3 regions of the Pseudomonas sp. ChxA genome follow, and region 2 is predicted to be linked to each of the others. Evidence: predicted binding sites of a transcription regulator. Region 2 holds the regulator's gene; each other region holds the start of a gene.
What was found. Region 2 encodes FliA, which starts transcription of late flagellar genes. Its sites were predicted from a motif close to CTAAAGTTTNNNNNNNNNNNGCCGNTAA; they were not measured.

Region 1 (3,286 bases), 400 kb from region 2:
GATCCTGGTATGGCGGATCCGGCCGAAGGCGGTGACCAACCTGCATCAGGTGGACGATGCGCCGCTGCACCACGTAGCGATGCCGGACAGCATGTCCAGCTCGCCGCTGGTGGCGTGCCTCGACCCACGGGTGGATGAGGCGGTGGTGCAGGAACAAATGCAGACCGTGGTGCCCGACCCGGAACCTGAAGCCGACCCGCAACAACCCGCAGAGGAACCTCCTTTCGAGGGACCGCCGGAGCCTCTGGGGCCGGACGAGCATCCCCACGACTTGAGCAGGGCACGCCCCTGAAAGCAAAAACGGGCAGATCCCATCAGGATCTGCCCGTTTTTATTGACGCGGTCTTTAAAGCTCAAAGGTCGTCGTCTTTGTCGAAGCGCCGCGCTTCACGCTGCAGCTGGTACACAAAACGTTCAACCTGGCGCTGTACCAAGCCGCTCATGTTGTGGAAGCGCACGCCGGCGAAGGTGGTGTTGATCTTGTCTTCGAAGTGCAGGTAACGCAGCTCCACCGAGGTGGTCATGCTGCCAAAGGGCAGGGCGGCGATAAAGCGGTCATAGACCTGGCCCAGTTGCAGGCGATCGGAGATGTCGCCTTCAAAGCGCAGCTTGCAGCCGGTGGCGGAGATGTCCAGCAGCTTGCCACTGATAGGTGCCTTGAGCTTTTCGCCACCCAGCTCGATGCTGACCAATTGCGCGAGCTTCAACGCGGCGCGAAAGGCATTGCGACGCTGATGGTAGACCACTTCGTCGGGCATGCTGCCGGTGTAGATGCGGTGGCCACCTTTTTCACTGATGGTCAGTGTGCCGTTGCTTTCCCAGGCGATACGCACGCCGTCATGGAAGCCTTCGATGCGGAACGGTTCGCCATTCTCCAGGTAGCGTTCACCGTCGCGGGGGATCATTTCGTCCAGGGTCAGCGTTTTGCTGTCCCGCTCGATATCCACCAGATAGCTTTGAAACCGCTGGCTGCGTTCATGGAAAGTAATGATCAGCGGGTCATGGCTTTCTTGCAGCATCCGCAACGTGCTGGCGATTTCCAGAGGCGTGGTGAGCACCTTGGGTGGCTGCGGAGCATCTTCCGCATTAAGGGCGTTGAACACGGTTCTTCCATCTCCAGACAAAATACGACTACACGCAAGAACCGGCATTTTGCCAGCATGTAACGCGCCTTGGATAGGGCGCGCAGTAAACCGGTGTCAGGCTTGGCTGCGGGTGCTTGGCTTGACCAGGCGCGAGGTGGAACCCTGGGCGTTGTAAAGAGCCGGAGGCTCTCCGCCGTGGAGTATACGCAACTGGTTGGCGGTCGTAGCCTGCTGCAGTTGGATCAACTGCCCGTTGAGCAGGTTGGTTTCCTGGCACTGGGCAAGCAATTGATTGAGTGCGGTGCTCTGCGCCAGCAACTGATCGCCTACCGAGGAGTGGCTGGCCAGTTGTGCGAGGCCGTCATGGTCAGCCGGCAGGCCCAGGCTGATGAGAATTTCGCTGCGCTTCTTGCCATGCTGCTCCAGCAGCACGATCAGCGACTGTTTACGCGCCAGGATTTCTTCCAGCAAGCGCATATCCCGGCCGTAGAGGGCCAGGGATTCTTCTTTGAGCAGCTCGAGCAAATGTTGCGTCGGCGCCAGATCATCAATGATCAGTTCAAGCAAATGTTCGTCGTGGTGCATGGCTGGCCTTGGGTTTTAAGCGTCCAAAAGCCCTGCGCAGGCCTTTGCCTAGCGCTCGGCTTCGAAGTTAAGCAGCTTGCTGGCGACACGGTTGCTGTCGACTTTATAGCTGCCATCAGCGATTGCCTGTTTCAACTCGGCCACGCGGGCTTTATTGACAACGGGTTGATCGCTCAGCGAGTCAGTGACCTTCTGCAACTGTTGAGCCTCATTGCTCAGGTGTACCGATTCCCCGCTTTGGCTGGCGCTGGCCTGTTCTGTCTTGGCCGCAGGTGCTGGCTGGGACTTGGCTTCTACGCCATCCTTTGCCCCGCTGGTGCGCGTATTGCCCGGCAAAGCCTGGGTGTTATTTAAACGACTGAAATCAATGACCATGTTAAAAAAACCTCTGGGTATTTGGACGCTTGCCATGTTTTCGGCCATACCCGGACAAACTTTAGGCTCGTTTGACAATAAACCTGTACAGGTCGACATCCCACGCACAGTGTAGGAAAAGCTGGCGTTTCACACCAGTGATCTATAGCGCCACCTCAACCTGGCCTGGCGCGGTCACCTGCGCCTTGATCACACGGTTGGAATTGAGGTTCTTGACCCGAATCTGTTCGCTCATCCCGCCGTTGGACAGCGCCTCCCCCGGCATTTTTACCGTCAGCCCACCGCTGCTGGCGGAAATCACCACCTGATCACCCTTGCGAATCACTTCAGCCTGTTCCAGATGCACCAGCGTAATGACCTGGTCGGTGACCATTGGTCGGGTCAGTTTCTGCCCGATGGCTTGATCCACGGAGGTGAGGTAACCCTGGTTGATCAGGCTGATGTCGCGTTCCCGCAGGGCCACGTCTTCAAAACCAATAATGCCGGTGCGTTTGAGCGGGCGCGTGACGACCACGACGTCGCGGAACAGTTTGACCTGCGCCGGCACGAACACGGTCCAGGGTGAAGCGCCCTCACAGCGCACTTTTACCGTCACACGGCCGATCGGTTGGGCCGGGCTTTCCAGGCTGGCCGTCAATTCCTTGTCGCACATGGGCATGCGCAGGCGCGGGTCCAACTGGTTGACCTGGATTTCATAGCGCCCCGGCGTCTGAGTGGTCGCCAGATAATCTTCTACAGTGAACTCAAGAAAGCCTTGAGTGACGCCGATAAGGAGATCAGGCAAGGTGACATTATCTGCGCGAGCCGTGGTGCCTGAGCCCAAGGCAAGCAGCGCCATCGTGACGCAGAGCAATCTGCGGTAGCGTGGGATGCGTCGGGAAACTGTCGTTTTAAGGTTCATAAACCAATAAATAGCAAAGCTCGTGCCGTTTAGCGTTGGGTGAGCGTCGTTGCCCTTGTAGGTATAGCCAAAGGTTTTAGCGTAGGAGTCAAGGCATGGCAGGAGTAATGGACTCAGTAAACCAGCGCACACAGCTGGTAGGGCAGAATCGCCTGGAACTGTTGCTTTTTCGCCTGGACGGCAAGCAGCTGTACGGCATCAATGTGTTTAAAGTGCGGGAAGTGCTGCAGTGCCCCAAGCTGACCATATTGCCCAAATCCAACCCGGTGGTCTGCGGCGTGGCGAATATTCGAGGCGCGACCATCCCGATTCTTGACCTGGCCATGGCCACCGGTTCGGC
Region 2 (3,286 bases):
CAAAGTCTCCCTGTGACGTTTCTTTATGCTCCATAGCTCCCCCGTGGTGACATCAGCCGTGGATGCGTTCGAAGATTTTTTCGATCTTCTCTTTCAAGGCCAACGCAGTGAATGGCTTGACCACGTAACCGTTAACCCCGGCTTGGGCGGCTTCGATGATCTGTTCACGCTTGGCTTCGGCGGTCACCATCAACACAGGCAAGCTGCGCAGTTTTTCATCGGCGCGCACGTGACGCAGCAAGTCGATACCGGTCATGCCCGGCATGTTCCAGTCGGTTACCAGAAAGTCGATGCTCCCGCTGTTGAGGATCGGAATCGCCGTCAGGCCGTCATCCGCCTCGACCGTGTTGGTGAACCCAAGGTCACGCAACAGGTTTTTTATGATCCGCCGCATCGTTGAGAAGTCATCAACGATGAGGATTTTCATGTTCTTGTCCAATTCGACCTCCAAGCAGTCTTAAACGCGCCCAGCACCTGGACGCGCCATTTCAATCAACAGGCGTTACACAAAAAGGACTGCCCAGGGCACCACGGCACACACCCGCAAAAGCATCAAGCCTTCGCGGTAGCGTCTGCAGTGTCCCCACACTGCCTGTCAGCGCGCGCGCCACTCTCCCAATCGCCCCCGCAAGCGGGCTGCGCACTGGCTATGCAGCTGGCTGACACGCGATTCGCTGACCCCCAGGACCTCACCGATTTCCTTGAGGTTCAGCTCTTCGTCGTAGTACAGCGCCAACACCAGTCGCTCACGCTCCGGCAAATTGGCAATCGCTTCCGCCAACGCCCCCTGGAAACGTTCGTCTTCCAGGTCACGCGACGGTTCGAGATGTGCACTCGCGCCGTCCTCGTGCAGCCCTTCATGTTCGCCGTCCTGCAAAAGGTCGTCGAAACTGAACAGGCGGCTGCCCAAGGTATCGTTCAAAATCCCGTAGTAATCGTCGAGACTCAATTGGAGTTCGGCCGCAACTTCATGATCTTTAGCGTCACGACCGGTTTTTGCTTCAATTGCGCGAATTGCGTCACTGACCATGCGCGTATTGCGGTGTACCGAACGCGGCGCCCAATCCCCTTTACGCACTTCATCGAGCATCGCACCCCGTATACGGATACCCGCATACGTCTCGAAACTCGCGCCCTTGCTCGCGTCGTATTTGGTCGACACTTCGAGCAGGCCGATCATGCCGGCCTGGATCAAATCCTCAACCTGCACACTGGCAGGCAGGCGTGCCAACAAGTGATAGGCAATGCGCTTGACCAAAGGCGCATAGCGCTCGATCAGTTCGCCCTGGCTGTCACGTGCCGACTTTTTGTAAAGGTTGTAGCCGCTGGATGTCATAGCACCGGTCCTGCGCTCGTCTGATGCACCAATCGCTCGACGAAAAACTCCAGATGCCCCCGCGGGTTGGCAGGCAACGGCCAAGTATCGACCTTCTGGGCAATAGCCTTGAACGCCAGTGCGCACTTCGAACGAGGGAACGCTTCATAGACTGCACGCTGCTTTTGCACAGCCTTGCGCACACACTCGTCATAGGGAACTGCGCCCACGTATTGTAAGGCGACATCGAGGAAGCGATCCGTGACCTTGGTCAACTTGGCGAACAGATTCCGCCCTTCCTGCGGGCTTTGAGCCATGTTGGCCAGCACGCGGAAGCGGTTCATGCCGTAGTCACGGTTAAGCAGCTTGATCAGGGCATAGGCGTCGGTGATGGAGGTGGGTTCGTCGCACACCACCAGCAGCACTTCCTGGGCTGCGCGCACGAAGCTGACCACGGACTCGCCGATCCCGGCGGCGGTGTCGATCACCAGCACGTCGAGGTTGTCGCCGATGTCGCTGAACGCCTGGATCAGGCCGGCATGCTGCGCCGGGCTCAGGTGCACCATGCTCTGGGTGCCTGAGGCAGCCGGCACGATGCGAATGCCACCGGGGCCTTGCAACAGCACATCGCGCAGCTCACAGCGGCCTTCGATCACATCGGCCAGGGTGTGTTTGGGTGTCAGCCCCAGCAGAACGTCGACGTTCGCCAGGCCCAGGTCAGCATCCAGCAGCATGACGCGACGGCCAAGCTCTGCCAGGGCCAGGGACAAATTCACTGACACGTTAGTTTTCCCGACGCCACCTTTGCCGCCGGTCACCGCGATCACCTGTACGGGATGCATGCTGCCCATTTTATTTCTTTACCTTGTCTTGCTTAGACGCAGGCTACATGGCTTGGCCGCGTGAATCGCTTGCAGACCATCGATGTAGATACATTTCACGGTGTTCATCCTGCCTCACCCCACCCGTTTAGCCGGGTTGTGGTAAAGGTCGGCGAACATATCGGCCATCGCTTCCTCGCTAGGCTCTTCTTGCATTTGCACGCTGACAGCACGGCTGACCAACTGATGACGGCGCGGCAGATGTAAATCATCCGGGATCCGCGGCCCGTCGGTCAGGTAGGCAACCGGTAACTCATGACTGATCGCCAGGCTCAACACCTCGCCCAGGCTCGCGGTTTCGTCGAGCTTGGTGAGGATGCAACCGGCCAGGCCACAGCGTTTGTAGCTGTGGTAGGCAGCGGTAAGAACCTGTTTCTGGCTGGTGGTTGCAAGCACCAGGTAATTTTTCGACTTGATGCCACGCCCGGCCAGGCTTTCGAGCTGCATGCGCAGTGCCGGGTCGCTGGCCTGCAGGCCGGCCGTGTCGATCAACACCACGCGCTTGCGCAGCAGTGGGTCGAGCGCATTGGCCAGGGACTGGCCCGGGTCCACGTGGGTCACGGTCACATTGAGGATACGGCCCAAGGTCTTGAGCTGCTCCTGGGCGCCGATGCGATAGCTGTCCATGCTCACCAGCGCGATGTTCTGCGCGCCGTACTTGAGCACATAACGCGCGGCCAGTTTGGCCAGGGTGGTGGTCTTGCCCATGCCGGCGGGGCCGACCATGGCAATCACACCGCCCTCTTCCAGCGGTTCGATTTCCGGCGTGGCGATCATGCGCGCCAGGTGCGCCAGCAACATGCGCCAGGCTTGGCGTGGTTCTTCGACTTCAGCCGTCAGTGCGAGCAAATCGCGCGACAACGGGCCGGACAGGCCGATGCGTTGCAGGCGGCGCCAGAGGTTGGCCTGGTGCGGTTTGCTGCCTTGCAGTTGCGTCCACGCCAGTGAGCCCAGCTGGACTTCGAGCAGCTCACGCAGGCCATTGAGTTCAAAACGCATCGAGTCGAGCGCGCGCTGGTCGACAGCGGCGGCCTGGGCTGGCGCTGCAGGACGTGGCGGTTCTTTGAAGGTCGGTTCTACCAGCGGCTCT
Region 3 (3,286 bases), 1.5 Mb from region 2:
GTCTTCGAGGATCTGCGGCATGTCGCGGCGGATACGCAGGTTGCGCGCCTTGTCCATGCCGGCAGTCCATTCGAAGTTGACGGCGCCGGGGATGTGCCCGCCCTTGGCGGCGAGCACTTTCTCGCCGGAATACTCCAGCGGGCCGCGTGCGTCCCAGATGCCCAGGTCGGCGGCGCCGAGTCGGCTTTGCAGGTACTCGCGGGTGGCGGTGGGGCCGTCGTGGAGCGTGAGACTGACCGGGCCGCCAACCGGGGCGGGCACTTGCGTGGACACTGGGTGCTGATCATCCAGCCAGGCCAGCAGGCCGCCGTCCAGGTAGTGGTATTTCTGGTGGCCGATCACGTCGAGCATCCAGATAAACCGCCCGGCCCAGCCGCCGCCTTCGTCGTCATAGACGACGTAAGTGGCGTCCGGGGTGTGGCCCAGTTCGCCGAACAGCTTTTCCAGATCGGCCTTGTGCGGCAACAGGCCGGGTGCCGGTGGCTGGCCCAGTTGGGTGCGCTTGGGGTCAACGAAATGCGCGCCGGGGATATGCCCTTCGGCGTAGCGGGCGGCACTGGTGAGGTCCACCAGAATCAAGTGTTCGGCATCCAGGCGACCAAGCAGGTCGCTGGATTCGATCACCAGCGGCAAGCCAGAGAAGTCAGGCATGTGAGGTCTCCTGGGCACAAATGTTGGCGATAAAGGACGGCGATTGTAGCGCAAGCATCAGGCGCTGCGGTTGGTAAAGCTGTGCAGCGCTTTCTCGATGCATTGAGCGGTTTTGCCGAAGGCCTGCACGGTGGTTTCCGAGAACGGCCCGCCGCCCTGGTCGGCGACCATCAGCATCACCACGCGGCCATTGCAGCTCAGAGAGCGTAGCAACAGGTGTTCACCGGTAAACCAGCGGCGCAGGATCGGCGGCAGCAACGCGGAAAATTGCGCGTGATTTTCCGGCGTGAGGCGCACCTGGGCGGACTTTTCCAGCAGGCGCTGCAGCAGCGTGCTGTTGACGACGTCCAGGCTCAGGTTGGCAGCGTCCTTTGGCAAGCCATCGGCCTGATGCACACGCAAGGTGCTCAGGGCGCGGTCGGCCATAAAGAGCAACACCCGCTGCATGCCACTGGCGACCAAGGCTTCCCTGGCGCAGGTGGTCAAGTGCATGGCGTTGGCAAAGCGGCTCGGCTCGACCAGCAATTCGGTGCAGCGCTTGCGCCATACGGCCAATGCTTCGGCCGTGGGCGGCGGTGCGGGCAGCAGGCCGCGATGGACTTTTTGCACATGCCACGGCCAGATCAGCGACAGCGCGGGATGCCAGAGGTCCGGCATCAAGGTGGTGCGCGCGCTGGTGACCGCTTGTTGGTGAACCTGCTGCTGCACATCACACAACGGCGCTTGCAGGTACAGCGCGGTGAGGTATTGCCAGCGCTCGGTGTGCGGGCAGGTCCAGGATTCCTGGGCCGACATCGCCAGGCCGTTGGCCAGCAGCACGGTATTGGCGGGCTGGTTCAGCCAGCGCCGAAGGTTGGGTTCGGCATCGAGCAATTGCTGCTGGCGTAACGCGTCATCTTCGCGGGCGATGTGCAGCGCCTTGACCAGCAAGCGCTGTTCGGTCAGCAGCAGGTTGTAGCCTTGAGATACCCATATCGGCAGGTGCCAGGCTTCGGTCAAGCCCAGGCACAGGTCGAGCAAGCGTACACCGAACAGTTCCTGCTCGACCTTGCGCGCCGACTGGCCTTTGTGGATGACCCGCAGTTCCCATTCTTCCAAAAGCTTGGGGTAGGCCACGGCCAGCGGCCACAGTGGCGACAGAAACAGCAGGCTGCCCCAATGGATGTCTTGCCACAGCCGTGCCAGGCGGCTGGCGAACAAACCGTTGGCTTGCTGTGAGGCGTGCTGGCTCACCAGCAGCAATTGGCGCAAGGCCACCGGGATGTCTTTTTCCGGCACCGCGGGCAGGCGCGCGAGCAATTCTTCGGCGCGTTTAAGGCCCAGGCGGTTCAGCGCCACTTCGAGGTTTTCTGCCGGCCCCGAGAGGCTGCCGTGCGCCTGGCTGTTGGCTTCGCGCATCACGCTGAGCACCAGCGCCGGGCTGTTTTGCATCAGTTCGGCAATATCTCGCAATGAACTACGGCTATCGCGGATGGCCTTGCACACGCGTTCGTGGCTAGCCTGAGGAACAGGCAGCAGCACATCATCCAGGCGCTTGATCCAAGCGGCGAGGGTGGTGGGTTTTGTCGTTGGAACTGTCGTTTCGTTTGCCATGATTGGGGCGCGATCATCACTTGCGTTCTACACGCCCGGAACGGGCCGAATTGGCTTTTCGCCTTAACGGGCTATAGTCTGGCGCAGTTTTGCCGATAAGTAGAACAAGAGTTTTCTGCAGCACCCATTATGTCCATGAACCCGACGGCGCAAGTACCAATCTCCTATGGCTAAAATTATCGGCATCATCGTCGTCATCGCAAGTGTGCTCGGTGGGTACGTCCTGTCCCACGGTAAAATTGCCGCGCTGATCCAGCCCTTCGAAGTGCTCATCATCGGCGGCGCCGCGTTTGGTGCTTTCCTGCAGGCCAACCCCGGCTACATGACCATGCACGTGATCAAGAAGTCGCTGGGCATGTTCAGCTCGCGCTTCTCGCATACCTTTTATCTCGAGGTGCTGGGGCTGATCTACGAGATCCTCAACAAGAGCCGCCGCGAAGGCATGATGGCCATCGAAGGCGACATCGAAGACGCCGCCGCCAGCCCGATTTTCGCCAAGTACCCGGCCGTGCTCAAAGATGAGCGCATGACCGCATACATCTGTGACTACCTGCGCATCATGTCCTCCGGCAACATGGCCCCGCACGAGCTCGAAGGCCTGTTCGACATGGAGCTGTTCAGCCTCAAAGAAGAGCTGGAACACCCTTCCCACGCCGTGACCGGCATCGCCGACGGCATGCCCGGTTTTGGTATCGTCGCGGCGGTACTCGGTATTGTGGTGACCATGGCATCCCTGGGTGAAGGCGACCAGAAGGCTATTGGTATGCACGTGGGCGCGGCCCTCGTCGGCACCTTCTTCGGTATCCTCGCGGCCTACGGTTTCTTCGGCCCATTGGCCACGTCCCTGGCTCACGATGCCAAGGAAGAAGTGAATTTGTACGAAGCGATCAAGGCCTGCCTGGTGGCCTCGGCGTCCGGCATGCCGCCATCGTTGGCGGTGGAGTTCGGGCGCAAGGTGCTGTACCCGAAACATCGCCCAAGTTTTGCCGAGCTGGAACAAGCGGTTCGCGGTCGCTAAGTCATGGAAAACAACCAGCCGATA

Region 1: flgM (flagellar biosynthesis anti-sigma factor FlgM) is a predicted target of FliA. The motif match lies at 2,083-2,110, and genes of this name have one in related genera.
Region 3: motA (flagellar motor stator protein MotA) is a predicted target of FliA. The motif match lies at 2,316-2,343, and genes of this name have one in related genera.

What each region holds. Positions count from the first base shown of each region.
Region 1 covers NZ_JARPMK010000001.1:1,679,348-1,682,633, forward strand. Annotated here, with positions in the region: gene P5706_RS07495 (MFS transporter) at 1-292, shown strand, start outside; gene P5706_RS07500 (flagellar brake protein) at 354-1,103, opposite strand; gene P5706_RS07505 (flagellar protein FlgN) at 1,200-1,670, opposite strand; gene flgM (flagellar biosynthesis anti-sigma factor FlgM) at 1,719-2,045, opposite strand; gene flgA (flagellar basal body P-ring formation chaperone FlgA) at 2,188-2,946, opposite strand; gene P5706_RS07520 (chemotaxis protein CheV) at 3,042-3,286, shown strand, end outside.
Region 2 covers NZ_JARPMK010000001.1:2,081,803-2,085,088, reverse strand. Annotated here, with positions in the region: gene P5706_RS09320 (protein phosphatase CheZ) at 1-34, opposite strand, end outside; gene P5706_RS09315 (chemotaxis response regulator CheY) at 53-427, opposite strand; gene fliA (RNA polymerase sigma factor FliA) at 596-1,336, opposite strand; gene fleN (flagellar synthesis regulator FleN) at 1,333-2,166, opposite strand; gene flhF (flagellar biosynthesis GTPase FlhF) at 2,272-3,286, opposite strand, start outside.
Region 3 covers NZ_JARPMK010000001.1:560,615-563,900, forward strand. Annotated here, with positions in the region: gene rhdA (thiosulfate sulfurtransferase) at 1-651, opposite strand, end outside; gene P5706_RS02355 (HDOD domain-containing protein) at 709-2,244, opposite strand; gene motA (flagellar motor stator protein MotA) at 2,411-3,262, shown strand; gene motB (flagellar motor protein MotB) at 3,266-3,286, shown strand, end outside.